DNA from 3 places in the Synechococcus sp. MIT S9451 genome. Region 3 is predicted to be linked to each of the others. Evidence: predicted binding sites of a transcription regulator. Region 3 holds the regulator's gene; each other region holds the start of a gene.
What was found. The regulator NtcA, encoded in region 3, controls nitrogen genes in cyanobacteria. The targets are predictions, from matches to a motif close to GTANCNNNNGNTAC.

Region 1: SIB72_RS13495 (DUF4278 domain-containing protein) is a predicted target of NtcA. The motif match lies at 4,139-4,152, and genes of this name have one in related genera.
Region 2: urtA (urea ABC transporter substrate-binding protein) is a predicted target of NtcA. The motif match lies at 7,967-7,980, and genes of this name have one in related genera.

What each region holds. Positions count from the first base shown of each region.
Region 1 covers NZ_CP138971.1:2,573,295-2,583,660, reverse strand. The annotation lists gene SIB72_RS13525 (hypothetical protein) at 102-383, shown strand; gene SIB72_RS13520 (hypothetical protein) at 456-812, opposite strand; gene SIB72_RS13515 (hypothetical protein) at 1,088-1,597, shown strand; gene SIB72_RS13510 (DUF6790 family protein) at 1,662-2,111, shown strand; gene SIB72_RS13505 (cupin domain-containing protein) at 2,151-2,627, opposite strand; gene SIB72_RS13500 (hypothetical protein) at 2,768-2,989, shown strand; gene SIB72_RS13495 (DUF4278 domain-containing protein) at 3,625-4,056, opposite strand; gene SIB72_RS13490 (GAF domain-containing protein) at 4,540-5,547, opposite strand; gene SIB72_RS13485 (DUF411 domain-containing protein) at 5,668-6,102, opposite strand; gene SIB72_RS13480 (hypothetical protein) at 6,243-6,515, shown strand; gene SIB72_RS13475 (cupin domain-containing protein) at 6,566-6,985, opposite strand; gene SIB72_RS13470 (NAD-dependent epimerase/dehydratase family protein) at 7,080-7,931, opposite strand; gene SIB72_RS13465 (DUF3303 domain-containing protein) at 8,142-8,414, opposite strand; gene SIB72_RS13460 (chlorophyll a/b-binding protein) at 8,681-8,881, opposite strand; gene SIB72_RS13455 (hypothetical protein) at 9,259-9,528, shown strand; gene SIB72_RS13450 (arylsulfatase) at 9,565-10,366, shown strand, end outside.
Region 2 covers NZ_CP138971.1:727,218-737,583, reverse strand. The annotation lists gene SIB72_RS03895 (alpha-E domain-containing protein) at 1-371, opposite strand, end outside; gene SIB72_RS03890 (circularly permuted type 2 ATP-grasp protein) at 365-1,840, opposite strand; gene SIB72_RS03885 (type 1 glutamine amidotransferase) at 1,981-2,736, opposite strand; gene ureC (urease subunit alpha) at 2,733-4,442, opposite strand; gene SIB72_RS03875 (urease subunit beta) at 4,447-4,767, opposite strand; gene SIB72_RS03870 (urease subunit gamma) at 4,779-5,081, opposite strand; gene SIB72_RS03865 (urease accessory protein UreD) at 5,100-6,044, opposite strand; gene ureE (urease accessory protein UreE) at 6,148-6,657, shown strand; gene SIB72_RS03855 (urease accessory protein UreF) at 6,654-7,325, shown strand; gene ureG (urease accessory protein UreG) at 7,325-7,936, shown strand; gene urtA (urea ABC transporter substrate-binding protein) at 8,051-9,358, shown strand; gene SIB72_RS03840 (ABC transporter permease subunit) at 9,459-10,366, shown strand, end outside.
Region 3 covers NZ_CP138971.1:1,159,721-1,170,086, forward strand. The annotation lists gene SIB72_RS05735 (photosystem II reaction center protein I) at 1-74, opposite strand, end outside; gene SIB72_RS05740 (alpha-mannosidase) at 136-3,138, shown strand; gene psbN (photosystem II reaction center protein PsbN) at 3,126-3,266, opposite strand; gene psbH (photosystem II reaction center phosphoprotein PsbH) at 3,353-3,553, shown strand; gene SIB72_RS05755 (TatA/E family twin arginine-targeting protein translocase) at 3,563-3,859, shown strand; gene pth (aminoacyl-tRNA hydrolase) at 3,859-4,479, shown strand; gene SIB72_RS05765 (DUF3146 family protein) at 4,476-4,733, shown strand; gene SIB72_RS05770 (resolvase) at 4,711-5,067, opposite strand; gene SIB72_RS05775 (DUF3084 domain-containing protein) at 5,168-6,373, opposite strand; gene ntcA (global nitrogen regulator NtcA) at 6,435-7,163, opposite strand; gene rph (ribonuclease PH) at 7,232-7,978, opposite strand; gene SIB72_RS05790 (cob(I)yrinic acid a,c-diamide adenosyltransferase) at 8,170-8,778, shown strand; gene dcd (dCTP deaminase) at 8,778-9,371, shown strand; gene thyX (FAD-dependent thymidylate synthase) at 9,384-10,109, opposite strand; gene SIB72_RS05805 (thioredoxin domain-containing protein) at 10,160-10,366, opposite strand, start outside.

The sequences.
Region 1 (10,366 bases), 1.2 Mb from region 3:
GGACCTGAAACGCCCGCGAAAGGACCAGCCTCACGGATGGGTGGAAACTGTTGGAGCAGGGGCCAAAAAGTCAGTCTGCTTCTCGGGTTTGCTCAGGTGGAGTGTCGGCTGTCATCAGCGCCTCCGATCTCGATGCAGTCACTTTGGGTGAGGTGACCTGGTTTGCCTATCAGTGTTCATGCGCATTGCCTTTTTGTGCTGGTTCAGCTGAAAGTGGCAATGGCTTGCCTACAGCGGAACTCCCCACCGTGGTGGCGGGGCGTTCCGGATATCGCGGCCTGGTCTGGGTCGGTGATGACGTCGTTGTTGGGGTCCTTCATCGTGCATTCACGATCGCCTCGTGGTCGTGCTGCGGCTGTGAGTTGGCTCACGTCGATCGGTGAGCTGACGCATGGGCCTCCTCGTTTCAGTTCGATGCCATGGCTCCTAGAAGAGCCAGGACTGTTGGTTGTTGATCAAAAATCGGCGGCGAAATCGTCAGTCACTGTGGGCAGCATCTCTGCCATCAGTTGGTCTTGGCTTGGCGTTGCAGGTCGCTTGAGGCTGTCCACCTCCTCTTGAAGCATGCGCATGTGGGTGGTCATTTGCCGGGTGAGGTTCTCGAGTGCTTCAGTGCGCTCCTTCAGCTTGGTGAGAGCATCCCGCGCTGCTTGGTCTGTGGCTGTGATTGACGCTGGTGCTGCGATCACAGAGCGCAGGGCAAGCTGGATCGCTGCGTTCAGATCCAGGCCGTTGGTCAGCGCATAGGCCTCAAACTTGTCCAGCAAGGCTGCATCGCATTGCAGGGTCAGAGACCTGGTGCTGGAAGTCATCACAACACGGGCATCTCAGCTGCCAGGCGACACGCGGGCTGAATGTAGATCCGCCCATCTGTCCCTGCGCTGCGGATCAGGCAGTCAAGGCTGTTCAGCTTCAAGTTGGCAACAGCAAGCATGAGCTTCAGGGCAACAGGAAACGCCGAGATGGATGAGGCGTTGGTGCCCGCGAGCGCACGCTTGGTAACAGCTGATACTCGGATGAAGCAGTTGAAACGTTTGTCCCGAAACTCCAGTATCCATAGTAAAAAGCGTTGAAATTGATCCCGACTATGCAAGGGCTTCTGAGAAGACTGGGCATCCTCAAGCCGAAGAAGTCAGAGACAACTCCGCCGGTCAGGTCTTTTCTGTCCTGCAAGATCTCGTCGGGACAGATTGATTGCAATTGGAAGCTTCGCGACGAAACCAAAAAGCTTGTTTCCAAGAGTTATGACTCAACCCTTGTTTTAAGGCTTAAGAGCATCGCTACGGGGGATTCTTCCCGTGGAATGACTGCAGTGATTGAAACCGAAACCAGCATCTGGAAAGAGGCGGCCACGATCAACATGCCGACTGAGAGCGGCAAGTTAATGCTGGAGTTGGGTTACAGAGATGCTGATGGCATTTTCATCACCCTTGAGTTTTCGCTGATTGATCTAGGCCCGATCGTGGTTCCTATGCCCCAAGATCAGGATTGGTTCGCAGTGAAAGAGATGCCAGGCTTGCACCAAAGGATGTATGAGTTGGCCTCCAAAAACCTTTCCATTGGTGGATCAGAGACGTTCCAGGATCTTCGTGGTTAGAGAGGGATAGTTGCCCCCACGTCCAATGCAACTCCATTCTGGGCCTGGCCCCTCTCAGCGGCTGATGCAGCTCTCCTGGTTGTTGGGCTTCGTTGGTTTCTGGGGAGGGTTTGGCGCACTGCAGCGTGGTGATCTGGCGTCGGCGACGGCCTGGATCAGTAGTTGGGTGGTTGGTGGTATTGGTGTGGTGTCGTTTTTACGGCATGCCGTGTTTCACCGCAGTGATGCGAAGCGGATGAACTGGGACTATGGCAAGCGCAACGATTTTCAGCTGGAGGCGGGATTTGCCAACCTCGCCTGGGGATTGGTCGGATTGATCGCTTGGGCGCAAGCCTGGGCGATGCAGACGCAGGGGGCTGTGATTCTTGTGTTTGGAATTTATATGGCGCAGGCGGCAGGATTGCACCTGTTTGATCCAGGCGAGCGCAACGCTAAGCGTGCAGCACAGCTGGTGAATGTTGTGTTTGCGGCCTGCCTGCTGTTCTTCGGCTCGTTGGCACTTCTCCACGCTTGATCGCGCTCCAGCCAAAGAGCGGAAGCGCCGATGCCTGCGTCAAGGTTGCGATGCAGGCACGAGATCAATCACCACGGCAGTGGCGGGTTGTGCCGAGTTGTTCATCCAGCCATGGCGTACACCGCTCGACTCGAACACGGCGTCACCTGCCTGGCGCTGGATCCTTCGCTGCCCGGTGCCGTCTTGGCGCACTTCGATCAGGTTGCCGCTGAGGATGTAGGCGACGCCGGGGCGGCGCTGGTGTTCATGCCAGGCCACGGATCCGCCGGGTGCGATGGTGACCCGCCGCGTGCGCAGCACCCGTCCCTCCAGGCCTTCAAACTCCTGGGAGAGATCCACGCTGCCCAGGGGTTGCACCGTCACCTTCGCGGTGCTGGATGGTGCATCACCTGAGGCGGGGCGTTGTTCCGCTGCGGGTGTGACGCTGTTGGCCAGTGGCTGCTGATGGAGTGAGCAGGCGGCAGCAGGCAGAGCCATTGAAGCGAGGCTGAACAACAGCGAGGCCGTTGTGCGCATGACCGAGGGGAATGGTTGGCCTCATCCTCGCGGTGGTTGGCTTGCTCGTCTCATCCGGCCGGGGCTGGCTTCAGCGTTCAGAAAGAACAGCCGCGCGTTAGTGCCTCCGGTACAACGGCCTCAGTGAGAGCGACGGGCCCATGATCACTGATCAGTTGCTGAAGCAGATTCAGGCGGTGGCCGTGCAGTCGCGGCGCCCGATCTGTTCGCAAGACATCCGCCGCACTTGGATGGCCACCAGCCAGCTCACGGAGCAGAAAGCCAAAGCCTGTTTCCATACCCTCGAAATGCTCGGGGCCGGTGCAACGTCCACCGACGGCTCCGGCACCATGCTCTACAGAGCCGTGATCGCCTTTGATTGAGCGGCTTGAGCGCTAGTCGAAAGCCCCACCGTGATGGCGGGGCTCCCTGGATATCGCGGCCTGGTCTGGGTTGGTGAACACGTCTTTTGGTTTGTCCTTCACCGTGCGTTCACGATCGCCCGATCAAGGTTGGGAGCATGTGAGCGGGCTCACACCAGCCTGTGTTGTTGCGCACCGCATCGGCTTGGTTTGAAAAGGCCGTCAGGGTTCGGCTGCGGCGAATGGAAGCAAGTGCAGAGCCAGGTTTGATCGGTTGGAGCCTGATCGACTGCCCAGCACAGTTGTGCTGGAACTCTTCATTTTTCCTTCCAGGTTGTCAGCATTTAATCCGCCTAGTGTGACAATCCATTAGGCGCACATTTCCATGAAAGGACATGCTGTGTTCCCGTTGTCGTCCCTCAAGTGGGGTGAGGATGGCGATCTTTCTCAGCACGACACTGCTGCTCTGATCTCTCGCCTAGCCAGGGCCGAGAAATCCCGTCGCAGCTTGGTTGATCACCACAACCTCAAGTTGGGAAGGTCGTATAAGCCAAGGGTTCCCACGCCCTTGCCGCTCTAACTTTCTCGCGTTGTTGATTGCATTGATCGCCCTCGGTTTGTCTTGAGGAGGGCGATCAATGCTTTACCAGTTCTGTTCAGTCTTTTCGGCCCTTGAGGTAAGCCTCATCCGCTTCCTGCATAGCTGCGTCATCGTCGTGAAACGTGCAGCGATAGAGCAGGTTGTTGATGCGCTCGACATCGAGCTCGCGCTCACCCACGTCATCCCACAGGCGGCGTGAAAGCTCCTCGTCTGCGAGCTTGAATTGGGCTTCTGCCAGATCCCGCGTGATCGAGAAATAAGCTTGGCGATCGTTGCGGCTGCGGGCTTCCGCAGTGGTGATGACAGGGGCGACCTGATCCTTCACGTAGGCGACGCCGCGGTAGCTCAGGTGCGGATGCAGGTCGCGCTGAGCCTTCTCACGGCAGGTGTTGTAGTGCTGTTGGTGGTAATTCAGCACGCGGCAGGCTTTTGGAGCTGCTTCGTGGTGGGGTTCGTAGGTCTTGCCCCTGTAGAGAAGTGCACTCATGGTGTCGTTCCAGCGAAAGCTCAGGTCCCCGTTCCCTGGCCTGAGGCGAATTGCGCTCCGCCTAACGACGGAGTGAACGTGTGTAGTGGTTGCTACAGATCTATTCAAGCGATGCCTGCTCTCGGTTTCGCCGATGCATCGAATTTCTTTACTCCTTCGCGCCTAAGTAGTGATACTTAGTGGGCTCGGATTCAGTCCGAATTAGCCTGGTCTGCATCCTCCAGTCTGTGCCAACCGTGGTGGCTGAAGTGTTGGTGCCGCAGAACATCTGCGCGGCAATCTGCAGGGGCAGGGATCCTGACGCTCCAACCCGATTGGCTGGTGGTTGGATGCATCGAATCGCCACGCTAAACACTGGCTATTGCGATCAATCCTGCGGTTTCAAGTTGGAGTAGGCCGCACGATCACCGCCAACAGGATGGCTGCTGACCCGCTCACTCTTGCGCAGGATGCGTGTCCCTCCGCTGGCTGACGGGCCTGGCGTCAGTGGATGCAATCACTGGCGGTCTGGTCGCCGAGGTTGGCCTGCAGCCCCTTCAGTTTCTGTTCGCAGAGCTGCAACAGCTCAGAGGCCTGGATCTGCCTGTTCTGCACCTCCAGTGCCATCGCGCTGAAGCTGGCCGTGCCATGGGGGAGGTCAATGGCTGCGCTCGAATGCCGCAGGGCCATGCGCATGGCCACGGCCCTGGCAAGAGCGGACTGGATGTTGGTGTCCGGCAGAAGCACCGCGATCATGCGCTGGTCCATCAGCCCGATGAAGTCGCTGTCGTTGCTGTTGTCCGTACAGATGCTGCAGATCGAGAGCAGCCAGCGCAAGCTGTTGGTGATGCCCAGCACGCCGCAAACGTCTTCGTGTTGATCGCAGGCCAGGGCAATCAGGCTCAGTGGTGTCTGGGTTGTGGCGGCACGCTCTAGTTCACGGGTCAGCACAAACGAGAACAGGTGTGATTTGGCCACGAGTCCGTTCTGGTGGGTCAGCAACGCATGTCGCGCGATCAGGTCCCGGTTGACGATGTCGCTGAGATCTTCCAGCAGTTGCAGTTGCGCCTGGCTGATCGTTCTGGTGTGGTGATCGATCACGCAAAGCGTTCCCAGCTTGTGCTGCTTCTTCCCCCTCAGCGGGCAGCCGGCATAGAAGCGGATGTGCGGGCTTGAGGTGACAAGAGGATTGTTGGAAAAACGCGGATCTTGCCGGGCATCTGGCACCACCAGCGGCGTGTCTTGCTGGATGGTGTGCGTGCAGAACGACACAGCCCGCGGAATTTGCTTCTGGTTCAGCCCATGGCGGGCCAGACACCACTGCCGGTCTTGATCAATCAGTGAGATCAGCGCAATCGGGGTGTCCATCACCGTTGCGGTCAAACGCACCAGCCTCTGCAGGGCGGCATCCTCGGGCTGATCGAGCAGTCCGGAGCGTTCAAGGGCCCTGACGCGCTCGAAGTCGGAGCCTGATCTGCGGTCGGTCGCTTGCGGCATCTGCGGCAAAGGCACGGGGGCTATGGAGATGGGATCGTCTCTTCACGTCCACTGGGCAGGTCTTCCCTTCGTTCTATGTCTCTTGCTTCGCGGCTGTCATGAAGTGATTGGCTTAATTCCTGCGCACTGATGGGCTCAGGATCCGTAGCGGTCAAACACCTGGGTGGTGCCGTCATCATCGAGGCTGAGCACGGCGAAGGCCTCGGCGTGGATGCCCTCACCGTCCATCCCGGGGGATCCCATCGGCATGCCTGGAGCGCTGAGTCCGCGCAGCGCCGGTCGCTGCTTCAGGAGCCGCTGGATGGAGCGGGCCGGTACATGGCCTTCGATCACATAGCCGTCCACCACTGCCGTGTGGCACGACTCCAGTTCTGCTGCAATGCCATGCTCTGTTTTGACGGCGGCCATGTCTTCATGCACCGCATCGGTGACGCTGAAGCCGGCCGCGGTGAGGTGTGCCTCCCAGGCGGTGCAGCACTCGCAGTTGGCGGAACGGTGAACCGTGATGGGACTGGACAGCATCAGGACTGTGCTGAGCAGGGTGCCAATCAGTTGCAGGGCTATGGGCATCCCATCTCCGTCGTCAAGCTCGAGTGCGTGGGCTGATGCCCTTCATGCTGAACCAGCCTTGGCTGTTGTCCAACCATTGCAACGCCAGTGGTTGCGGTCACCGTTCGCTCACTAGTGTGATTGCAATGAGGGAGGTGGTGATGACGCTTCTTCTTTGGATCAACCTGGTGTTGGTCGCGGTGATCCTTGCCGACTACGTCGTTCGTCAGGTGATCGAGCGGATCGGAGAATGGCGCCGCCTGCGCGGCCTGCTGTCTGGTCATCCCGAAATGACAGGCGTGCATCCTGAGCAATACGGTCTGATGGTGTTCGAGATCGAAGAGGATCTCGCCTCGTTCATCCTCGATAACGATGCCCCCGGCCAGGATCGTCCCTTCTGTGTGGTCGTTCCCGATTTCGACGACGACGACTGAAGGCAGCCATCAGCCCGCCTGCCTGGGGCATGGACGGGCTGGGAATGGCATCAGCCGTGGGCTCGCAGCTGATCCCATTGCTTGATCAGGGCTCGGGGGACCGGCCGAGCATGGTAGTCACGGGGATCGGTTGGACCATGCCGCAGCACGGCATTCACCATCACCACGGGTTGACGGCTGCGGTTGATGGCGCCGTGGGGAACGCCCGGAGGGATCCTCACCCAGGTGGCTTCGTCCTCTCGCAAGCTGATGCGATGCAGTCTGCGGTTCTGCAGAACAATCAGCTCGACGCTGCCACGTAGCACCATCAGTTGATCGGTTTGATGGCGATGACAGAACAATTCCGGAACGTTGGATCGGCTCACTTCAGCCACTAGGGTTTCATCGCTTGGGAGTGGATCGCTAAAAAAGGCGACACCGGCCTTTAGGCCAGTGCAGGGCAAAATCTCCACGGATTGGCGTGCATGCATGATTCGACGCGTGATTGCATCAAGGATCGCGAAATCCAGAGCACAATCGATGTGTCAGTTGGTACGCAATCAAGCGGGTGTCAGCAATGCCAGATCAGGCAACAGAGGCCATCAGCATTGAGGGGGATTTGAATCGGAATCCAGCAGACTTGAGTTTCTGATTTGACACCCTGGCATTCATCGCCCGAGCACCTTTGAAATCTTGATTGGCCCAGATCACAGGTGGTAGACCATCGAGATCACAGATTTCGTTGGAGAGTTGCCGGCGGCTGAGCTGCATGTCGTCTACCAGGTTGTAGATGCCCTCTAAGTTGTTGTCGAAGGCAAATTGAACTCCACTGGTGATGTCGAGTAGGGAGCTCCAAGCGGGGATGCTATTGCCGTTTTTAGGGATCTGCTCTCCAGCAGCCTGCCTGATGATGCTGACCATGTCACGGCCTGGGCCATAGATTCCGCCTAGGCGCAATACGCAGATGGTGGTGTCCGGACGGTCGATGGAAAGCAACAGAGTTTCTGCTTCTCCAAGCATCCGGTTCACTGGATTGATCGCATCAAGTGATGACTCTTCATCGACTAAGTCTCCGTTCTGATTGCCATACACTCCGGCAGTACTGATGTAGGTCACATGCAGGTGTTGGCTGCTCGTCCTGCTGCGCAAAGCTCTGGCGAGGTTTCGGATGCCAGTAGAGAAGACAGCTTCGAGGTCGTCCATACTTTCTGTGGGCGCAACACTGATGAGAACTCCATCCTGTCGTTCCAGAAAGGTCAGATCTCCATTGGGATCTGTGAGATCAAGCACGTGTGGCTCATGCACCATGTCATGAAGTTCCCGGAAGCGTCGTCTTGATCGGGTTGTGCCGAGAACATGATGCCCGGCATATTTCATGCTGATAGCAACATCGGCACCTACATAGCCACAGCCGATCACAGCGAATGATGATTGCATAGCCCTTGATTCAGTCAAGAGATGATTAGATCTTTTGGGGGATTGATGTTGAAGCGGTTCCTACAGTTTTCCGATCGAATGATGCGCTTGGGATCCACCAAGATCTTTGCTTAGGTTGTTGGCTGAATGATACCAACAACCAGATGGTTGCCGATGATGCACATCTTCCGGCAATGCGGATGACAATGCATCATCGGCCCTGACGTTTGATCAGGTATAAACCTTGGCGATCAGCGGACCAGCTTGATCATCGGCAAGAACGGGAGTCACTTCCCAGTCGAGGCATTCGGCCCATTCGGCCGCATGCTCGTAGCAAGCCTCAGCATTGTCGGCTTCAACGAGGATCCATCCCTCGACGGATCCTGGACCATGAAAACGCTTCCATGATTTGCACTCAGGGAAGGGAGCACCAGTGGCCAGAAATTTTCTGGCAGCAATTTCGTGATAGCCGGTCTTGAACGACCAATGCATTAGGAACGTCATTGCAAATGCGGTTTTGGGGCGCTGGAACCATCTCACAAAACTGAGTTTGTGTCAGTCAATTTGAGTGTTCCTGAATAGACAGCCCACAAAGCAAGAGGTTGTGGACTGTCTTGCGCCTTGGCAACCCATCGGAAAACAGATCGACGTTTAACGGTCGCTGTTGAGGTAGGGCAGATCTGATGGTTTGGACAAGGTGAAGACCACAGCGGCTGTGATCAGGCTGCCGAAGGCGAGCATGGCGTAAATCCAGATCGTGTAATCGGACATCAGTTCAGCCCCAAAACGCCAAAGCTGATCTGGCTGAGGATGCCATGACCGGTGAGGGCCTCGGTGAGCACACCGATGACGAAGCCCAACATGGCGACGCGGCCATTCAGGAGTTCGGCCCGTGCCATGCGTTCGCCCTTGATTTGATCAGCAGCGGCTTGCTGGAACCATGCATCGTTTGCAGCTTGGACGGAATCCATAGAACTTCGAAGCGTGTAAAGCAATGTTACGCCACTTTGTAACGGAGTGCGAAGCGGCGTTGCTGTGTTGTCTCTTTGGGTTCTGGGAGTCTTGGCCGTGCTCTGGTGTGGGCCATGGCCAGCGGCTGCCCATCAGCATGAAAAAACTCCTGAGATGCTCGACCAGCTCAGGAGTTGGCGTCCCGTCCTAGGGCCCTGAGTCAGGTCTAAGGCGAAGCCATCAATCTCGATAGGTGGGGCTAGCCGCCCGCCCGTGTTCGGTCGAGGGTCGCGCCACTGCTTGCTCCTGTCTTGGTCCTGATCGTGCGGATCTTTGTGTGATTGCCAAGCGAGTTGCTTCGACTCCATCTATCCAAAGGAGAGTTTTCTCTTGATCTGTGTCGACCCCAAAGCACGACAGGATTCAGCATCTTGCTGATTCCATCAAGACCGGTCTTGACGGAGGCGTTGATGCCATTGCCGACAAGGTCAAGGACGCTCAGCTTTTCGCCGATGCAAAAGCCGATCAGATTGAGCGCAAAAATCAAGCCCTCAAAGTGAAGCTGGCTGATGTCCTGCGTTCCGCCCAAGCCAAGGGAGATGACATCCATGAAGGCATGCAGGAGCGCCTCAGCCAATGGGTTGCACAAATCGATGCCCAGTCCTGAACAGGACGTTGCCTGAATTCACTCGTTTGCCTCTCCATGACTGAACAAACCAAGCTTTCAATCCTGCTGCGTCAGGCGGCTCTTGGCGGTGGACTCCTTCTGGTGTCGACGTTGTCTGCTCCCTTGGCGGGCCAGAAGCCAGCCTTCGCCGGCACGCTGAACCGCATGACTCTGCCGATCGCAGAGCCGATGCCTGAAAAAGTCACCAAGGTGCTCCCTTCAGAGGTGCCATTGCCTCCCCAGTGGGAGGTCAAGGCACCAGCCAATGCTCCCAATGTGGTGATCATCCTTCTCGATGACGTTGGCTACGCAGCACCGTCGGCGTTTGGCGGCGTGGTGAACATGCCGACGGCTGAGAAGCTTGCCCAGAATGGCTTGCGTTACAACAAATTCCACACCACAGCACTCTGTGCGCCGACCCGAGCGGCGCTGAAATCCGGTCGCAATCACCACAAGGTGAACATGGGCTCGATTCCTGAAATCGCAACTGGATATGCCGGTAACTCCACCGTGGTGCCCGATTACGCCGTGCCGGTTGCAGAAATCCTCAGACTCAACGGCTACAACACAGCTGCTTTCGGCAAGTGGCATGAAACCCCAGGCCGTGAGACCACGGCAGCTGGCCCTCAGACGCGTTGGCCCACGCGTCAGGGCTTTGAGAAGTTCTATGGCTTCGTGGGTGCGGAAGACAACATGTGGGAACCCACCATTCACGATGGTGTCACCGTCGTGGATGCACCGAAGAAAGATCGGTATCACTTCACCGAAGACATGACCGATCAGGCGATCGGCTGGATGCGGCAGCAGAAGGCTATCAAGCCAGATAAGCCATTTTTCA
Region 2 (10,366 bases), 430 kb from region 3:
TGCCAGATCGGTTCACCAACCTGCAAGCTCCAGTGCAGATCATTGATCTGTTCCCACATCTCGGTCGTGATGACATCACGAATCTGGCGCGCGTTCTCGCGGGCGCTGGAAATACAGCGCACGATGCTGTTGGGGTTGTCCAGGTCGTAGAGCAGAAAGCGGATCACCTCTCTGGGGCTGCCAGCTGGATAGGCCAGATCAAATCGGTGACGATCGCCGCTGGCTTCGACCAGGGGCAACCAGGGTTCGGCACTGCCGGGAGGGCAATCGAGGGCCATGGCCCCACTGACTTCTAAAAAGCGGGAGATGTTCTCTGCTCTCTCTAGATAGCGATGGATCCAGTAGAGGGAATCGGCGACGCGGCTCAACACGGCACAGCCTCCTGATGGTGACCGGCACTGACGTGATGCTCATCCACGATCCAGGTGTCCTTGCAGCCGCCGCCCTGGGAAGAATTCACCACCAAGGAGCCCCGCTTGAGCGCCACGCGCGTTAATCCTCCGGGGCTGACCCAGTTGCGCTTGCCGCGCAGGACGTAAGGGCGAAGATCAACGTGGCATGGATAAAGCTCGCCGTCGCTTAGGGAGGGCACGGTGGAGAGTTGCAGTGTCGGTTGGGCGATGAAGTTGCGCGGATTGGCGCGGATCTTGGCGTCGAAGCAGGCGAGTTCCGAGCGACTGGCTTGAGCGCCGATCAGCATTCCATAGCCTCCGGCTTCGGCCACGGATTTCACCACCAGGTGTTCGAGGTGGTCGAGAACGTATTGGCGGTCTGACTCGCGAGAGCACAGGTAGGTGGGAACGTTCTCGATGATCGGCTCTTCGCCGAGGTAGTAATGGATCATCGCCGGTACATGGGCGTAGATCAGTTTGTCGTCGGCTACGCCTGTGCCTGGTGCATTGGCGATGGCCACCTTCCCTTGACGCAACACCTCAATCAGCCCCGGGATCCCCAGGATTGAGTCGCTGCGGAACACAGTCGGGTCTAGGAAATCATCGTCAATGCGGCGGTAGATGACGTCAACCGCCCGAAGCCCATTGGTGCTTCGCATCCAGACCCGACTGTCTTCGCAGACCAAATCGCGCCCCTCAACGAGGGGAATGCCCATTTGCTGGGCAAGGTAGCTGTGCTCGAAGTAGGCGCTGTTGTAAACGCCAGGAGTGAGCAGCACCACTTGAGGTGCATCATTCCAGGGAGCGATGTCTTGAAGGGTGCGCAGCAGGTGAGAGGGATAGTCGTCGATCGGTTGCACCGTTCTTCCCTCAAACAGGCTTGGGAACAAGCGCTTCATCACGCGCCTGTTTTCCAAGAAGTAGGCCACCCCGGACGGACAGCGCAGGTTGTCCTCCAGGACTCGCCAGGTGCCTTCACCATCGCGGATCAGGTCTAAACCGGAGACATGGCACCAGCGATTCAGGGGCAGGGTGATGCCTTGGATGTCTGGCCGCCAGCCGGCGGAGCTCTCCACATCGGAACGGGGAATTACTCCGTCCTTCAGAATCTGTTGGGAGCCATAGACGTCGGCGAGAAAGCAGTCGATTGCCTCAAGACGCTGGATCAGCCCCTGTTCGAGACGTTGCCACTCGCTGCTGCCAATTAGGCGTGGAAGCGGATCGAAGGGCAGGATCCGTTCGCCGCTATGGATGCCACTTTCATTGAGGCGAAAGGTGGCCCCTAAGCGCCGAAGTAGATGACTGGCGGCGGCATGGTTTCGGTTGAGTTCGGCAATGCCCATCTGCCCCAGAGAGGACAGCAGAGGCTCGAGAGATGAGCGAGGAGCCTCATCACGCCGGCAGAAGTATTCGTCATATCCAGACGTTGGTCTGTATTCCGTGAACATCACCGCTGCTCGCGCTCATTGGAATTGAACGCCAACAGCTAGGTCCCGACAGGTGGCTGTTGTTACGCATCCGGGGCTCAATGTCGTTGATTACACAGAAGCACCATCGGTTTTGTCATTCTCATTACCTTCTCGACTGCTCAGTCGAGATTCATGGCTGCCCATTGATCAAGCACGTTGCTGAACAGGCGTCGTCCCTGATGTTCGAGTCTTGGGCCGAACTGGCTCCATTGGCGTTGTAGTTCGTCCAGCCCCTGTTCGCCTCGGGCGCTCACCACATAATCCTTGTCTTCGTTGAGCCAACGGTGGATGGTCTTGCCGCTCAGCTCCAGGTGACACTGCAGCCCGATTGCATGACGGTCGATGCGGAACACCTGTTCGAGACAGTGCAGTGATGAGCCGAGCAAGGTGGCCTCGCGCGGTAGCCGGATGCGATCTCCATGCCAGTGCAGCACGATCTCACTGGCATCCAGACCCTGCAGCATTGGCTCTTGGTCGGCAGTGGTCCACCAGTGAATGGCACCCAATCCCACTTCTTTGAGAGGGGTTGGCGGTTGGCCAACCTGCAGTGGCTCGACGCTGCCGCCGGCTGCGGTCGCCAGCAGCTGGGCTCCCAGGCAGATGCCGAGCACGGGACGTTTGCTGGCATGCCAGGTCTTGAGCCAGTCCAGCTCCCTCTGCAGCCATGCCATCCCAGGCTGATGTTGCTCGTTCACCCCCATGGGTCCGCCGAGCACGAGCGCCACGGTGTTTGCACAGTTGGCGGGGTTCGGGAATGGATCGCCACGGTCTGGTCGCAGCGTTGTGATCGACATCCCCCGCTCCCTAGCCAGCTCGGCAATCACGCCTGGTCCTTCACGGTCAACGTGTTGGACCACCAGCAGGGTGATGCTCAAAGCAGCAGGTAGCGCTGGGCCAGGGGCAACACCTCGGCGGGTTCGCAGGTGAGTAGCTCGCCGTCGGCGAAGACTTCATAGGTCTGAGGATCCACGCTCACCTTCGGGAGTGCGGCATTGAGCTTTAGGGACTTTTTACCGACGTTGCGGGTGTCTTGAACAGCCATGCAGGTGCGATCCAGCCCCAGTTGGCGCTGAATGTCGGCGTCCATTGCCGCTTCGCTCACGAAGGTGAGGCAACTGGCAGCGAGGGCTTTGCCGAAGGCGCCGAACATCGGCCGGCCATGCACCGGTCCGGGGGTCGGAATCGAGGCGTTGGCATCGCCCATCTGGGCCCAGACGATTGAGCCGCCCTTGAGCACGAGCTCCGGGCGGATGCCAAAGAAGCCAGGCTTCCACAGCACCAGATCAGCCAATTTGCCGGTTTCCACCGAGCCCACTTCGCTGCTGATGCCATGGGCCAGAGCAGGGTTAATCGTCACTTTGGCGATGTACCTCTTCAGGCGATGGTTGTCGTTGCGGTTTGAGTCTTCTGGCAGGGCACCCCGCTGCAGCTTCATCTTGTGGGCGGTTTGGAAGGTGCGTGTGATCACCTCACCGACGCGGCCCATGGCTTGCGAGTCGCTGGCGATGATCGAGAAGGCACCGAGGTCATGCAGGATGTCTTCGGCGGCGATTGTCTCGCGACGGATGCGTGATTCGGCGAAGGCCACGTCTTCCGGGATCTTTGGATCCAGGTGGTGGCACACCATCAGCATGTCGAGGTGTTCCTCGAGTGTGTTGCGGGTGTAAGGGCGCGTCGGGTTGGTGCTGCTGGGCAGCACGTTCGCCTCCCCGCAGATCTTGATGATGTCTGGAGCATGACCACCACCGGCACCTTCGGTGTGGAAGGTGTGGATCGTGCGACCTTTGATCGCGGCGATCGTGTCCTCAACAAATCCGGCTTCATTGAGAGTGTCGGTGTGAATGCAGACCTGCACGTCCATCTGGTCCGCCACGGATAGACAGGCATCGATCGCCGCCGGGGTGGTGCCCCAGTCTTCGTGCAGTTTCAGTCCACAGGCGCCGGCGCGCACCTGCTCCTCGAGGGCTTCCGGCGTGCTGGCGTTGCCTTTGCCGAAGAAGCCCAGATTCACCGGCAGGCCTTCGGCGGCTTGCAGCATCCGGGCGATGTGAAACGCACCGGGCGTGCAGGTGGTGGCATTCGTGCCGGTGGCCGGTCCGGTGCCGCCACCCATCAAGGTGGTCACGCCGCTGGCCAGGGCCGTTTCGATCTGCTGAGGGCAGATGAAGTGGATGTGGGTGTCGATGCCTCCAGCGGTAAGGATGTGGCCTTCACCGGCGATCGCCTCGGTGCCGGGTCCAACCACGATCGTCACCCCTTCCTGGGTGTCGGGGTTGCCGGCCTTGCCGATGCCAACGATGCGACCATCTTTGAGGCCCACGTCGGCTTTGACGATCCCCCACCAGTCGAGGATCAGAGCGTTGGTGATCACGGTGTCGACGGCACCGCCAGCCCGTGAGGTTTGGGCCTGGCCCATGCCGTCGCGGATCACTTTGCCGCCGCCGAATTTCACCTCATCGCCATAAACGGTGTAATCCTTTTCAACCTCGAGAATCAGCTCGGTGTCGGCGAGGCGGACGCGATCGCCGCGGGTGGGGCCATAGGTCTCGGCGTAGGCCTGGCGGGAAATGCGATAAGGCATGGATTCAGGCGTCGAGGGGTCCGTTGATGCGGCCGTTGAAGCCGATCACCTGTCGGGCGCCGGCGTAGGGGATCAGATTCACGTCACGGTTGTCGCCGGGTTCGAAGCGGATCGCCGTGCCCGCAGGGATGTCGAGTCGTTGTCCGCGGGCGGCCTCCCGGTCGAATTGCAGGGCTGCATTGGCTTCGAAGAAATGGAAGTGGGAGCCCACCTGGACGGGACGGTCGCTGCTGTTAGCCACGTTGATGGTGGTGACGGGACGTCCGGCATTGAGTTCGAGTTCTCCGGGTTCGGGAAGCAGCTCGCCGGGAATCAGGGATGGCATGGAGAAAGGCCTCAACGGATCGGGTCGTGAAGGGTGACAAGCTTGGTGCCATCTGGAAAAACCGCTTCGATCTGCACCTCATTCACCAGCTCAGGCACCCCTTCCATCACCTGATCGCGTGCCAGCCAGGTCGTGCCTTCCTGCATGAGGTCTGCCACCGTTTTGCCGTCACGGGCACCTTCCAGAATCAAAAAACTGAGCCAGGCCACCGCCTCGGGGTGATTGAGCTTGAGGCCGCGATTGAGCCGTCGCTCCGCCAGCAAGGCCGCGGTTACGACCAGCAGTTTGTCTTTTTCCTGGGGACTGAGATGCATAAGGGGCCTCGGTCTTCTTCAGTGTGTCGCTGTTGTGGCCGATAACGGGTTCGTTGTGAACTCTTGTCGCTCCAATGGCTTCTCTTGCAACGGCCAGACCCGTGGAATTCTTGGCTGAGCCAATCCCCGCAGGGCCCGGGTGCGGGCCCAGATGCGGCTGAACCAAAAACGTGCGTCTCGACTGGAGGGGCCGGCGTAGCGGGCTACCAAGCCCTGCTCAAGTTGGCCGCAGCGCATGTTGCCAGTGAGGCCGGCACGGTCGTTGCGGGCGTGATCCAGGAGAGAGGTCATCACCTCTGGAGCCAGGGTCATCGGTGCCGCCCAAACCAGTGATCCGAACACGGGTTGGCCCTGGAGACCGTGTTGATCAGTGAGGCTGGTGTTGCCGAGTTCCAGGCGATCCACCAATTCCCAGCGGCTGGACTGCAGTGTTTCGCCATCGCGTCGTTGAATGGCGAGGGCTGAGCGCCATCGTCCTTGTTGCAGCACTTCATTGGCGGCGGTGCGACCTAGTCGCACGATTTCGGTGCTCAGAAAGGAGGCGTTGTTGGGCAAAATCACGCTGAGCCGTTGTTCGAACAACGCATCGGCATAGAGCACGAGCTCCTGCGGAAGCCATTCCAAATCGCTGCCTCTGGCCAGCTGGCATTGCACGGTTTGCAGCGCCCACGCCCCTTCGGGATGGAGGCTGCTGCGGCCCACGGTTCCATACACCTTCTGCGCCGCCACACTGGTGATCAGGGCGCGACTGTCCCTTTTCAGTTTGAGATCGAGACTGAGCTGGTCTCCGCCGACGAGGCCCCCGGCGGTATGCAGCAGCGGTAGCTCGCAGCGGCCATCGTCGCCTTGCTCTGCACGCAGCAGTTTGAAGGGAGCTGTGCAGCCTCCCTGGTGAAGGGTGCGATTGCCGGCGCAATCGAAGTGCAGCTGGCAGTGGCCATGCCAGGGCTCGGGGCGTTGCATTGACTCACGCTCGACGCAGCAGGCATCTTCACTGTGTAGCAATGCATGTCAAACAACGGTTCGATGGCTGGGAACGCTGGGGTTATCAGGGAGGACCGAATCGGTGGCTGACGTGGTGATCGTGCTGGAACATCGACAGGCCGCTGCTGCCCCATCCAGCGCAGCGACGGCTGAACTGCTGCAGCTCCCGCTCACTGCCCATCAGCGCACAGTGATGCGGGGCAGGAGGCGCACCAGTTGTGGCCTGGATGTGCTGTTGCAATTGCCCCGGGAGGGCTCGCTTCAGCCTGGTGAACGGTTGGTTGATGGGGCGCGGACGCGCCAGGTGGTGGTGGTGGCGACAGAGGAGGAGTTGCTACGGGTTCAGGCTGCTTCGCCCCTGGCGTTATTGCAGGCGGCTTATCACTTGGGCAATCGGCATGTGTCCCTTGAGCTGCATGAGCATGAGCTGTTGCTGTTAGATGACGCCGTGCTCGCGACGATGTTGGCCGGGTTGGGGCTCACGCTGAGCCGTTGTCGTCGTCCCTTTCTGCCGGAAGGCGGTGCCTACGCTGGCCACAGCCATCGACATGGCGACGAGCATGTCGACTCCGAGATGAATTCTTCGGTATGAGTGCATTGGCTCTGCTGCAGTTGGTCAGTCCTGCCTTGCCGGTGGGTGCCTTCAGCTACTCCGAGGGACTGGAGGTGTTGATTCAGGCGGGTTTGCTCACGGATGAGGCGTCGCTCGAGGATTGGCTCACAGCCGAACTGGAACGGGGTGCCCTGCGCTTGGAGGCTGCGTCTCTCTCGTTGCTCAGGGCAGACCTGCAGCTCTGGACTCGTCTTGGTGATGAGGCCGCTTTGAACCGTGTGCTGGATCTGGATGGATGGCTGCTGTCGACCCGGGAAGCGGTTGAGATGCGCGCGCAACAGCGGCAGATGGGGGGATCCCTGCTTCAGCTGATGGCGGATATGGGCCATGGTCTGCCGGATCCAGCCAAGCTCGCTTGGCCAGGGGCCTGGGCTTGGGCAGCATTGGCGCTTGCCGTGTCCGAGACGGAGATGGTGGAGGGCTATCTCTACGGTTGGACCGCCAATCAGCTCAGTGCGGCAGTGCGTTTGGTGCCGTTGGGGCCCACCCGGGCTCAGGTGCTGCAGCAGCGTCTGTTGCTCAGGATCGCTGAGCAGGCGCGGTTGCTTCAGGAGCAGGATCCCCGCCAGCTCTGGTCTGGCGGAGTTGGCGCATCTTTGGCTCAGCTGGCCCATGCTGAGTTGTATTCGCGTTTGTTCCGAAGCTGATGGGCAGCAAGCTGCGTGTGGGAGTGGCAGGGCCAGTGGGCTCCGGAAAAACAGCCCTGGTGGAAGCGTTATGCCGACAACTGCGGGATCAGTTGCAGCTCGCCGTGGTGACGAACGACATCTACACCCAGGAAGATGCCCAGTTCCTGACTCGCGCCGGTGCTCTCGACCCAGAACGAATCCGCGGGGTGGAAACCGGTGGCTGCCCCCATACGGCGATTCGGGAGGACTGCTCGATCAACCGGGCGGCAGTGGCAGAGCTGGAGGCGCAGTTTCCCGATCTGGATCTGGTGATGGTGGAGAGCGGCGGCGACAACTTGGCCGCAAGTTTCAGTCCAGAGCTGGTGGACCTGTGCATCTATGTCATTGATGTCGCGGCTGGCGACAAGATCCCGCGCAAGGGAGGTCCTGGCATCACCCGTTCCGATCTTCTGGTGATCAACAAAATTGATCTGGCACCGCTGGTGGGAGCAGACCTCGCGGTGATGGAACGCGACACCTTGCGCATGCGGGGGGAAAGGCCTTGGTGCTTCACCAATCTGCACAGCCTCGAAGGCCTGGAATGTGTGGTGGCCTTTCTGCAACAGCAGTTACCAAAGTTACCAAGTTAAGGAGAGATTAAAAAAACGTTATACGATTTGGTTCCTATTGATACAAAAACGATTGCTCAGGGGTCCTACTCAAGCGCTGTCGCCGCGAGGCGCGCATCCTGTGTTGAGGATTTCATGAGCTCTTCTCTCTCCAAGCGTCTGTTTGCCGGTCTGGCTTCGGCGTCATTGGGCCTGGCTGTTACTGCCTGTGGTGGTGGTAGTGATGAGGCCACCAATGCCACCTGTGATGACGACGGCAATTGCACCGTCACTGTCGGCATCCTCCATTCTCTGACCGGCACGATGGCCATCTCGGAGAAGACGCTGGTGGACACCGAGAAAATGGCCATTGCAGAGATCAATGCCGCTGGTGGTGTTGAGGTCGATGGCAAGAGCTACACGATTGAAACCATCGTTGAAGACGGTGCATCCACTTGGCCCACCTTTGCTGAGAAGTCGAAAAAGCTGATCGACCAGGACAAGGTGCCCGTCGTCTTTGGTGGCTGGACCTCCGCCAGCCGCAAAGAGATGCTTCCGGTTTACGAATCGAAGAACGCCTTCCTCTTCTACCCGATTCAGTACGAAGGCCAGGAGTGTTCCAACAACATCTTCTACACCGGTGCCACCCCGAACCAGCAGTCGGAGCCGGCGACCAAGTTCATGTATGAGAAGTCACCCGCTGCCGGTAAGGACTTCTTCCTGGTGGGCTCTGACTATGTCTTCCCCCGTACCTCCAACACCATTACCAAGGCTCAGGTTGAGCAGCTTGGCGGCAAGGTTGTTGGTGAGGATTACCTGCCCCTGGGTAACACCGAGGTGGCGCCAATCATCGCCAAGATCAAGAAGGCATTGCCTGATGGTGGTGTGATTATCAACACCCTGAATGGTGACCAGAACGTTGCCTTCTTCAAGCAGATCCAGGACGCCGGCATCACGCCTGCCAATGGCTACTACGTGATGAGCTATTCGATCGCTGAAGAAGAAATCAGCACCATCGGTTCCGAGTTCCTTGAGGGCCACTACGGTGCTTGGAACTACATGATGTCGATCGACACCCCTGCTTCCAAGAAGTTCGCTGCCGACTTCAAGGCCACCTATGGCGCTGATCGGATGGTCGCTGACCCTCAGGAATCGGCTTACAACATGGTCTACCTGTGGAAAGCCGCCGTCGAAAAGGCCAACAGCTTTGAAGACGACAAGGTGCGTGAAGCTCTGATTGGCATCGAGTTTGATGCTCCTCAAGGTCCTGTGAAGGTGATGCCGAACCATCACCTCTCCCAGACCGTGCGGATCGGTCAGATCACCAAGGACGGTCAGTTCGCCATCCTCGAGGAGACCGATGGCCCCGTGTCACCGCAAGCCTGGAACCAGATCCACCCTGATTCCACCGGTTATGCCTGTGATTGGACCGATTCCTCCAAGGGCGGTAAGTACAAGCTCTGATTCGGCTTCATCTCTTTTTGATTGCTGAATTGTTTGTGGAGGAGTCCCTTTAGGGACTCCTCTTTTTGTCGTTCCACTGACTGCTTCAGTCCCGACTTCCGTGCAACTGCTTTTTGAAAGCCTGTTCAACGGTGTCGCCATCGGCTCGGTCTTGCTGATGGCTGCACTTGGACTGGCGATCGTGTTTGGCCTGATGGGTGTGATCAACCTCGCCCATGGCGAGCTCATCATGCTCGGTGCCTACACCACCTATGTGGTGCAGCTGATCTTCAAGCTGCCTGCGCTGCAACCCCTTTACAACTGCTATGTGCTCGTCGCCATTCCGCTGGCCTTTGTCGTCAGTGGTGTGGTCGGCATCCTTTTGGAACGCACCGTGATCCGTCGCCTTTATGGCAGTCCGCTGGAGACGCTGCTGGCGACCTGGGGCGTCAGTTTGATCTTGCAGCAGTTCGTACGCAGCGTGCCGATGGCCTATGCCGCCGGTCTGATCCTGGCGCTTGTGTCTGGATTTGGTTTGCCCCTTTTGCTTCCTTCCGGCTGGTTCGCGGGAGCGCGTGCGCGGTTGATCCGATTGGGCTCCTGGGCCTTCTCCGCCTTTTTGGGTGTCTGCCTTGCTGGAGGTTTGGCCTCACAGATCGACCGAATTGCCCGTGCAGATGCTCGCAATGTTGATGTCACGGCACCGCAGTGGATGCGAGGTGGTCTGGAGATGGCCGACATGACCTTCCCAGTTCCCCGGCTGGTGATCATCGTGATGACGGTGATGGCGGTCGTGGGAGTCAGTTGGTTTTTGAATCGCAGTGTCTGGGGCATGCGCATCCGTGCCGTCACCCAGAACAGATCGATGAGCGATTGCCTCGGCATCCCAACCGAAACAGTTGATGTGCTCACATTCGGCATTGGCTCCGGTCTGGCCGGTGTGGCCGGTGTGGCCGTCTCGTTGCTCGGTTCGGTGGGTCCGAACGTTGGTGGTTCCTACATCGTCGGCTGCTTCATGGTTGTGGTTCT
Region 3 (10,366 bases):
GCCAAGAAGCCAAACACGAAGATCCCAAGGAAGAAGAAGACGACCGAGTACACGGAAATCTTGAGGGCAAGCATGGAGACCGACCGGCGTCTGGGACAGCGTCATCATCTTATGGGGCAATGTTTGCTAGACACGATGCAGAACCGTCTCCAGGCCCGGCGATCGGAGTGGATTGAAACGTTTCGCAGTCGCTCGCGTCTGGATCTGCTGCCGCAGTGGCGTCGAATGGAGGATCCAGGCCGGGGTCCTGCCCTTGATGACCCGTGGGGTCAAATGCACCGCCCTGACTGGGTTAAACGTGGTTTGTTGATCTGGCCTAGGGGAGGCCTCTGGCGCCGGCTCACGCTTCAATTGATCTGTCCGCAGGCCTGGCGCACTGGTGAGCAGTGCCGCGAACGTTTGGTGCTCAGTTGGTGGGCTGATCAGGTGCGCCTTTGGGTGGATGGGGTGCTGGTGCACGAGGGAGACCTGTTTGATACGCGCTGCCGCTGGCCGCTCCCCTCGTCCTGGCGTCAGGGGACGCCGCTTGAGATCCTGCTGGAATTGCGCAGTCCCTGTCATGACGACGGCGCGCTGATCACCAGTCAGGTGGTGCGTGAACCGCTGCGGCCTGCTCATGACGCAGCGCAGCTGCTTCTGCCCGAAGCGCTGGATTTGGCGCTCCCGTCCCTTGCGGACTTGCCTGAGGCATTGTTGGAGCTGGATCCTCTGTCCTCCCAGGCGTCTGAGGCCGTTGCGGCTGTGCTTCTCAACACTCCTGCCCCTGCAGGAGTGCTGCATTGGATTGGCCATGCACACCTTGACCTGGCCTGGCTCTGGCCAGTCGCGGATACCTGGCAAGCGGCGGAACGGACCTTCCGTTCGGCGCTTGATTTGATGGAGCGCTTCCCGGAATTGCGCTTTGCCCATTCCACACCCGCTCTCTATCAATGGATGGAGCGCTTTCGGCCGGCGTTGTGGGCACGGATTCGTGCGGCCAGCATTGCTGGGCGTTGGGAACCCATCAACGGCCCTTGGGTGGAGACTGATTGCGTGCTTGTCAGCACGGCATCTCTGTGGCAACAGTTCTGTCTCGGACAGAGATACAGCCGTCGGGCCTTCCCTGAATGGCGGCATCAACTGGCGTGGTTACCCGACAGCTTTGGCTTCGCAGCGGGTGTGCCGGCGGTGGCCGTGGCGGAGGGAGTGCGCTGGTTCTGCACCCATAAGCTCGCCTGGAATGCCAGTGAGCCCTTCCCCCATCGTCTGTTCCGTTGGCGTAGCCGCGGTGGCGCTGAGCTACTCGCCTTGATGCTGCCGCCGATCGGCACTGACGCCGATCCGGCTGCGATCCAGGCTGAACATCGAGCCTTTGGCGCTGCCACAGGGCTGAATCATGCGCTTTGGACACCAGGCGTGGGAGATCACGGCGGCGGCCCCACTGTGGAAATGCTCGAGCAGATGGAGCTATGGGATGGCCACCCCCAGGTGACGCATCGGTCTGCCTCCACGGTTCGCGACTTTTTGGCGGAGCTGGAGCCGATGGCGGCGACTTTGCCGGTTTGGCGTGATGAGCTCTATCTCGATCTTCATCGGGGATGTTCAACCAGTCGACCGGATCAGAAACGCCACAACCGAAGCTTGGAGCGTCTGCTGCGGGAGGTGGATCTGACGGCGGCGCTGCTTCGTCGCCGCAGTGCGGCTCGACCAGCTGCCTCGGCGGATTGGCGCACGCTGCTGTTCCAGCAGTTCCATGACATCCTTCCTGGAACCTCCATCCCGGAGGTGTTCGACCAGGCCGAATCGCTGTGGCGCCAGGATCGCCGCCAGGCTTCAGCACAGCGTGATCAACATCTCGCCCAGCTTCTGGGGGATGGTGGCGTGGATGGCAAGGGCTGGGCATGGGTGGGCCTTCAGCCCTTGGCACGGTGGTCTCCGGTGCTGCGGTTGCCGCATGCAGGATGGGCTGCCATGGGGCAGCCATTGCCCATTCAGCCTGCGGTGTCTGGCGGTACATGGGTGCAGCTGCCGGTGCTCCAGGGGGTGGCGGCGTTGCCATTGGAATGTCGATTCAAAGTCGATGCCCCTCAGGGGGTTGTGCGGGGAGCTGTGCAGGTCGAATCCATCTCGACCGGAGGCTTTCGGCTGACCAACGGCCGCTTGTCTGCGGAACTCGGTGCGCAAGGAGTGCATCAGCTTTGGGATGGTGCAGGAGTGCCGCAGTTGCTGGGGCCAATCGCGTTGCGACGTTTTCGAGATCAGGGCGAGTTCTGGGATGCCTGGGATCTTGCAGCCGATTACCGCGATCATCCGTTGCCTGTGGAGTGGGAATCGGCCTCGTTTCAGCTGGTTGAGGCGGGCCCCCTGGTGGCACGGGTGCTCGTGCGTGCTCGTGCCGGTCACAGTCGGATTCGGCTTGATTGTCAGCTCAGGGCGGACAGCCCCTGGCTGGAGCTCACCTGCAGTGTGCACTGGAAGCAGACCCATGAGTTGCTCAGGCTGGAGATCCCCTTGGCGCAGTCCGCTGTGCGCTGGGCGGCGGACACCAGTGGCGGAGTGATCGAACGCCCAGCCAGGCCTTGCACACCTCGAGAGCGGGTGCGATGGGAAGTGCCAGTGATTTCATGGTGTGCAAGTGAGGCTGCGGCCCCAGGAGGTGGCTTGGCGCTGCTCCTCGATGGCCCTCAGGGGGTGGATGCCGAGCCGGGGCGTTTGGGTGTCTCACTGCTTCGAGGTCCGACCTGGCCTGACCCTGGTGCGGACCGTGGCTGGCATCGCCAGCGCGTGGCACTGATGCCAACGCCTGCAGGCTGGTGCAGGGATGGCATCCCTCAGGCGGCGATCGCTTTTCGCGAACCCGGCTGGTGTCGGCCCTCATCATTGGCCGATCCGACTGTCTTGTTGCCGTCGCTCCCAGTCGGGCTGGTGCCTGTGGCCGTCCTCACTCCACTCGATCGAGCGGAGGGCGACCCTTCCAGATTGACGATCAGAGTGCACAACCCTGGCGCCCGACGCCAAACCTGGTACCCGCAAGGCTGGACTGTGATGCGACGGCACGAGGAGCCGGCTGCCTCGATCACTCTCAGGCCAGGCGAACTGGTGGAACTGGAGCTTTCGCCTGACGACGAGACCGTTGAGCCGGTGAATCAGTCTTCGTGATCATCAAAGGGATCGTCCAGTTTTTTGGACGGTGGTCCGAAGGCGGTGTAAACCCCGAACCCGGTCAGGCCGAGCAAGACAGCCAGTACGCCAATGGCAACGGATAGGGCTGGTGAAGAGGTTTCCATCACATCTCTCGACAGGTTCGGCCTGAATCAGGGCCATGACCTTTACAGTACCGAGACTTAACCTCACCCGAGACCCAAGCGCTGCCATGGCTCAACGCACTCGTCTGGGAGATCTCCTCCGTCCCCTGAACTCCGAGTACGGCAAGGTGGTGCCGGGCTGGGGAACGACACCGGTGATGGGCATTTTTATGTCCCTTTTCCTTGTGTTCCTGCTCGTGATCTTGCAGCTGTACAACAAGTCCCTGATTCTTGAGGGCATCAACGTCAACTGGAACGGCCTCGGCTGAAGCTGATTCATGAACGTTTTCGGGGTCGGCCTTCCTGAGATGGCCGTGATTGGTGCTGTGGCCCTGCTTGTGTTTGGGCCAAAACGCCTTCCCGAGCTGGGTCGCACCCTTGGTAAAACGCTCAAGGGATTCCAGTCAGCGTCCAAGGAATTTGAACGCGAGATCAACAAAGCCATGGCTGAGCCTGAGGTCACAGCCTCGGATGCTTCAGAGTCGTCTGGCGACACCGGATTGTCTCAGTCCCAGTCCAGTGAGGACGGCGCTGATGTGGTTCAGTCCTCCTTGCCACCGTCGTCAGAGGGGTGATGCAAAGCGGTGATCTCCGCTTAGTGGTGGGGCTCGGAAATCCGGGGAAGCGTTATGCCGGCACGCGGCACAACGTTGGTTTCATGGCTCTGGAGACCTGGGCTCAGCGCGAGAACGTACGCTTCCGCACCATGACCAAGCTCCAGGGGGAGTTGGCGGAGGTGGGGTTAGGCAGTAACCGACTGCGGCTACTCATGCCTCAGACCTACATGAATGAGAGCGGACGATCGATTCGTGCAGCTCTCGATTGGTTTGATCTCTCTGTCGATCAGGTGCTTGTCCTCGTGGATGACATGGATCTACCTCTGGGACGATTGCGCCTGCGTGCCAAGGGCAGTGCTGGAGGCCACAACGGTTTGAAAAGCACGATTCAGCATCTCGGCACTCAGGATTTTGCTCGCCTTCGGATCGGTATCGGAGCTCCCGGTCGCTCGGCGGAGGAGCGGCGGGCCCGCACCGTATCTCACGTTCTTGGCAGCTTTCATCAGGCGGAACAGACCCTGCTTGACGAGGTGCTTGAAGAGGTCTTGCGTGGTCTCGTTCTGATTCAGAAGCAGGGGCTCGATCGCGCTGGCAATCATCTCAATGGCTTGCAGCTCGCAACGGAGGAGCAGGGATGACGCCACTTCCTGTGACGAATGCTCATCTGAGAGTTCTGCGTCAGAGCTTTCAGGAGAAGTGCCTGGAGGGAGAGGTGAGTGCCGGAGGATTCTCCTGGCAGTTCTGCTGGTCTTTCGATCGTGGAGAACTGACGGTTGAACCCTCGCTTGGAAGGGCCTTGATTCAGGACGCGTTGCTGCGCTTTTTGGTGAAGGCTGACTACCACCTTGAAGCAGGAGGTGATTACACCTTCACCGTTCGGTCACGTTTCTGAAGCCAGGCCCTCTTGATGGTGGTCTTGGCCACTCGAGCTGCTGGCCAAGGTGATCCTCCAGGAGAACAAGGGCTGCAATGGCATCCAGTTCGCATGGTGGAAGACGCAGGCCATGCGGCAGCAATCGCCTCCATCCTCGAGCTGGCCAGATCTGCCAGTACCGATCCCTTGCTCTGAGGGTTGTACCGGCCTCATTCACCCGCACGATGGGGGCCAGATGCTGCAGCTGCTGATCCAAGCCGCTGCTGGATGTTCCGTTGCCAAGCACCAGAGAGGAGAGGTGCATGCGTTGGTGCCATTGATTGAGCTGCTCAACGGTCTGCTCCGTTGCCATGACGAGAGCATCGAGGACATGTCCTCTGGTGCAATCGGCCAGAACTAGGCCGCATTTGCTTCGACCAGGGTCGATGGCGACGACAAGACCGCTACACGGATTAGCGGCGGTCATTGCTTCTGGGCTGGGGGATCTCTCCCATCGGTTCAATGGTCACCATCACAGGATCTGCAGTGTCGCTGCGACGCAATGCCAGCACGCGAAGTTCGACCCTTGAGGGGGCACGACTGAGCAGTGTGCTGCCGAGCTGATTGAGGGCGTTTGCGTCGAACTGCAGGCCCTGCACGAGCGATCCTCGCCGCTGGGCTTCGGCCAGAGCCGATGCGAGCAGCAGGTTGAGGCGGTTGCGAATCGCTTCAGCGTCGGTTTCGGATCGCTCCAAGGCCGTGCGGGCGAGCACTGCATCTCGTTCGACCACAGTGGTGTTGGGCCGCACCTCAGGGAAGGCGTAAACAACTTTCTCGCCCAAAAGCACATTGGCTGCCGAGCGAATGTTCACCACCCAGGTGCCCGGTTTTTTGATGGTGGATTCCACGCCTTCAATGTCGTTGCGGGGAACAAGAAGGATCTGGCGATCAGGACTCTCGCCAGGCAGCACTCTTTGATAGGCCTGTTGATTGGCTTCTCTTAGCAGCTGATCGATCACTTGCTTCGCCTGTCCAGGATTGTCGAGGCGAAGGGTTGCGGTGGCCAGTGGCTGGCCGCTGCTGAGAACCACATTGCCAAGCCGCAGCGCAAGGCGTTGTTTCTCGAGTTCCCGCAGTTCTGCTTCCCCTTTGTTGATGCGCTCGCGCACATCGTTCAGTTCTTGTTCTGTGCGTTGGATTTCGGCATCACGAGCCTGCACATCGCGACTGAGGCGCTGACGCTCGGCCTCCAGTCTCTGCCGCTGCTGTTGCAGGGGCACCAGAGTTTTTCTCAGCGCATCAGCTTTGGCCTGGGCGGTGGCGAGTTCTTGACGGGCCCGTTGTCGTTCCGCCTGGGCTTGTTTCACTTCCCTGGTTGCTCCAGCCTGCGCATCACGACTGCGCTCCAGTTCCTTGCGACTTGAGCGTAATTTCTCCTGTAATGCATTCAGTTCGAACAGTCCTACGCGCAGCTGTCTGCTGACCAGCAGCATCAATCCCAGTGACAGTGCGGAGATCAGGCTGCCGGTCAACACTGTGATCACAACGGCAGTGCTGCGCGGCCTCAGACCCAGCAGGCTCAGACGTGCTTTGCCGACACGTGAGCCAAGACGATCGCCCAGGGTGGCGAGTACGCCACCAAGTACGAGCAGAGTGAGAATCAGCAGCCAGCCGGTCAACGTTCCTTAGTGGTTGGGGGGTGACCTTGCCAACCGACAGTCATTCTCACCCTTTGAATCCCTAGCTGAATTTCTTCGCTAGGGCGATTGGATCGAGCACTGTGATCTTTTTGCGGTCGATCTCAACCAGTCCTGAATTGCGCAGATCGCCCAGCAACCGTGTGATCGTTACCCGTGTGGAGCCAATGGCTTCGGCGATCGCCTGATGAGATAGGCGTAGGTCGATGGTGATACCACGATCGCTGGGAACACCAAAATCACGGCAGAGAACGAGCAAGAAGCTGACCAGGCGGGAGGACATGTCCCGATGGGTCAATGTCTCGATCATGGTCTCCGTTTGCAGGATGCGGCTCGAAAGCCCCTGCAGTAGCAGCAGGCCGACGCCAGAGTCGGCTTCGATCGCCTGGCGTACTGACCCGGCTGGAGCGGTGATCATTTCCACCCTGGTGAAGGCGACTGAGTGATAAAACCGGTCGGAGCGATGGCCAGTCAGCAGGGAGAGGACGCCAAACAGGCTGTTTTCCCTTAGCAGTGCCACCGTGATCTCTTCGCCGGACTCATAGACCCGAGAGAGGCGTACTGCACCTCGGCGGATCAGATAAACACGTTCGGCAGGATCGCCCGGGAAGAAAATTGTTTTGCCCCGCTCAACCATTTCCGTGGAGGCGCCATCAAGGCCACGGATCACGTCCATCAAAGTGCGTGGCTTCTGCTCGGAGGCGTTGGCGAGGTTCACCGGCCCTGTAAGTGGAGAGACGGTACGGCTGAAACCGTGCATGACTCCAGGCATGAAGACACTGCTGATCTCCAGAAGTTAAGGATGAACTTTGTCGACTCGTGTAGCAACAGGTACGGAATTCAGCGCTCGTTCAGCGCCAGTCGTTGTGCTGCCATCAATTGGGTCAGGCCCGGTTCGGCAAGGTCGAGCAGCTGATTGAGCTGTTGCCGGCTGAAGGACGCACCTTCCGCTGTGCCTTGAATCTCTAACAGATTGCCGCTGCTAGCCATCACCACGTTCATGTCCACATCCGCTCGGCAGTCTTCGCTGTAGTCGAGGTCGAGAAGACCGTTTCCTGCGAGAAGGCCGACGGAAACGGCGGCCACTTGTTGGGTGATGGGCTGTCGCTGCACCAGCCCTGTCTCCAGAAGTTTGTTGCAGGCATGTTGGAGGGCGACCCAGGCCCCTGTGATCGATGCGGTACGGGTTCCGGCATCAGCCTGAATCACGTCGCAATCGATCAGCAGCGTGTTTTCCCCAAGCGCTTCCATGTCGATGCAGGCGCGCAAGCTGCGACCGATCAGGCGCTGAATCTCCTGGGTGCGGCCCGAGAGTTTCATCAGCTCTCGCTTCTGGCGTTCAGGGGTAGACCCTGGCAACAGGCGGTATTCCGCGCTCAACCAGCCTTTTCCCTCACCTTTTCGCCAGCGGGGTACGCCCTCCTGGTGGCAGATGCTGCAAAGCACGGCGGTCTCTCCGGTGTGGACAATCAGCGAACTGAGGGCAAAGCCCATCGGATCCCAACTGATTGAGAACGGGCGCAGATCAGCGGCTGTGCGGCCATCGGCACGCTCGGTGTTGCCGCCATGGCTGGTAGGAGCTGTCATGGCCAGAGCCTGGGGAGAGGGGGGTGGCTTGAGCCTGGCAGGTGGCCAGCTCGCTACCTGCGTCTTGTGCGGGCAGGGCGAGAGGGACGCTGCGGACCTTTACACCAGGGATAGTGTCAGAGTGCTTGTAAACCTGGCCGGCGGCGCTAGGTTTGAATTCAGCGGGATACTCCCGGACGCGCGAGAACTTGATGACAGCGAGCCTCAGCACTAGCCATCGTCCCGGTGATTCCCGATTGGCGGATCATCGGACTCTGGAGCGTGCAGGGCTTCATCCGCTGCCTTTGCCCGCGCCGCGGCCACCCTTGCATCTGGTTTCACCAGAAGGGGAGCTGCAAGTCCACACCGCTCCTTATCGCGGCAGTTTTGCCACTGTTCTCAGTCAGGCGCTTCGCTCAGCTGGGCTCGGCAGTCGCGTCATGGTGGTGCAGTTTCTGAAGGGTGGTGTGGCCCAGGGTCCGGAGCGTCGCCTCACCCTCTGTGGTCGGCTGCAGTGGCTTCGCCCTGATTTGGCCTGCTGCCTGGCCGATCCCGCTGCCGATCAGAGCCCGGATGTCAGGGCCGCTGTGGAGGCCCTATGGGTTGAGTGTCGGCAGCATCTGCTCGCAGGCGATCTGGATCATCTGGTGCTGGATGAGTTGGGTCTTGCTGTTGCTTTGGGTTACCTGGATGAACAGGAGGTTCGCAGCACGCTCGACCAGCGGCCTGGCTCTATGGATGTGATCGTGACGGGCCCATCCATTCCAGACTCCCTGATGGACATGGCCGATCAGGTCACCGAATTGCGTCGAGGTTTCTAATGCTCAAGAACGATCGCTGGATCACCGAGCAGGCTTCTGGCGGCATGCTTGAGCCGTTTCAGTCAGGGTTGGTGCGCCATCTCGACCCTGAACAGCGGAAGAGCCCTGTGCTCAGTTTTGGCTGTTCCTCCTATGGCTATGACCTTCGTCTCTCGCCCCAGGAATTTCTGATCTTTAAGCATGTGCCTGGCACGGTGATGAACCCCAAGCGGTTCAACCCAGCCAATCTTGAACCGACTGAGCTTCATCACGACGAAGACGGCGCCTATTTCATCCTTCCGGCTCATTCCTATGGGCTTGGTGTTGCCCTCGAGAAGATGAAGGTGCCGCCGAATATCACGGTGATTTGCCTTGGCAAGAGCACCTATGCGCGGCTCGGCATCATCGTGAATACCACTCCTGCTGAAGCCAGTTGGGAGGGGCATCTCACCCTGGAATTCAGCAATAGCTCCGGAGCGGATTGCCGCATCTATGCCAACGAAGGCATCTGTCAGCTGTTGTTCTTTGAAGGCGACCCCTGCGACACCACCTACAGCGATCGGCAGGGCAAGTATCAGCACCAGCCTGAGAGGGTGACGTTGGCAAAGGTCTGAAGGCTCTCCCCTTCAGGGAGCCAGTCTGGCCTTGTGTAATCGGGTTTTTTCGTACCAGGCCGCGAACTCCGGAGCCCATTGCTGCAAGTGCGGCCACATCAGATCGCACAACTCACGGATTTCTTGCTGGGCATCGAGCTTGGCTCTCAGATCCATGAAGTGAAGGAAAGCCCGAAGACTGAAGCTCACAACAAAGTGCTGGCGGTAGTCGAAGGGAAGGATTCCACGGGCATGCTCCTCGGCAAATCCGCCCTGCAGCAGGTCGCGATAGCGCTCAGCTCCCTGGCGACAGAGTTGGAGGTCCTGTGCTCGTTGCTCCTCGCTGTAGGCATATTTCTTGCCTTGCCGATCGCTGTAGGTGCCTAAGGGGCGTAGGTAGAACACTTCCTCGAGGTCCAGTTCACCGTTGGCTGCACGGCAGATTCGATCGCCGGTGTAGCGCATGGATTGAACGTCGAAACTCACGCCTACCCGGTGGGTGCGGGCCTGCTGCATCACTGAATGGGGAAACCAGCCCACGTTCAGCACGATCTGGGCATGTTCGAGTGGGCCGTAATGGCCACGTTCCCCAGCGAGGAGCCGTTTCACACAAACTTCGCCAGCACGGCGTTCATCCGGCCACTGGTCTCGATCCCCGGCCACGAAGCCTTCGCTGTAGTCCTGATGCATGCCGGCATACACACACTGCTGAGGGTTGGGTGTGGCGGCGATCAAGTCGACCCGGAAGCGAGGATCCATGGCGGATGGGAATGAAATAAACGGGTCTTGGCCGATCATGGCCGTTTCTTTCAGCCGTGGCTGCGAGGCCCGGCACTGCCGGATGTGGCTGTAGCAATTGAATCGACAGGTTCTAGGGCGCTAATGCTGCCGATCCCTGAGAACTGCGGCAGGGGTGTTGCTTCGATCAGTGCTGTGCTGAGGGCTTCAAGTTCGGCGGGTGTGCGCACACCAAGCGATCTGCCGCGGAGCTCCCCATCGGCGTCGAACAGATTCAA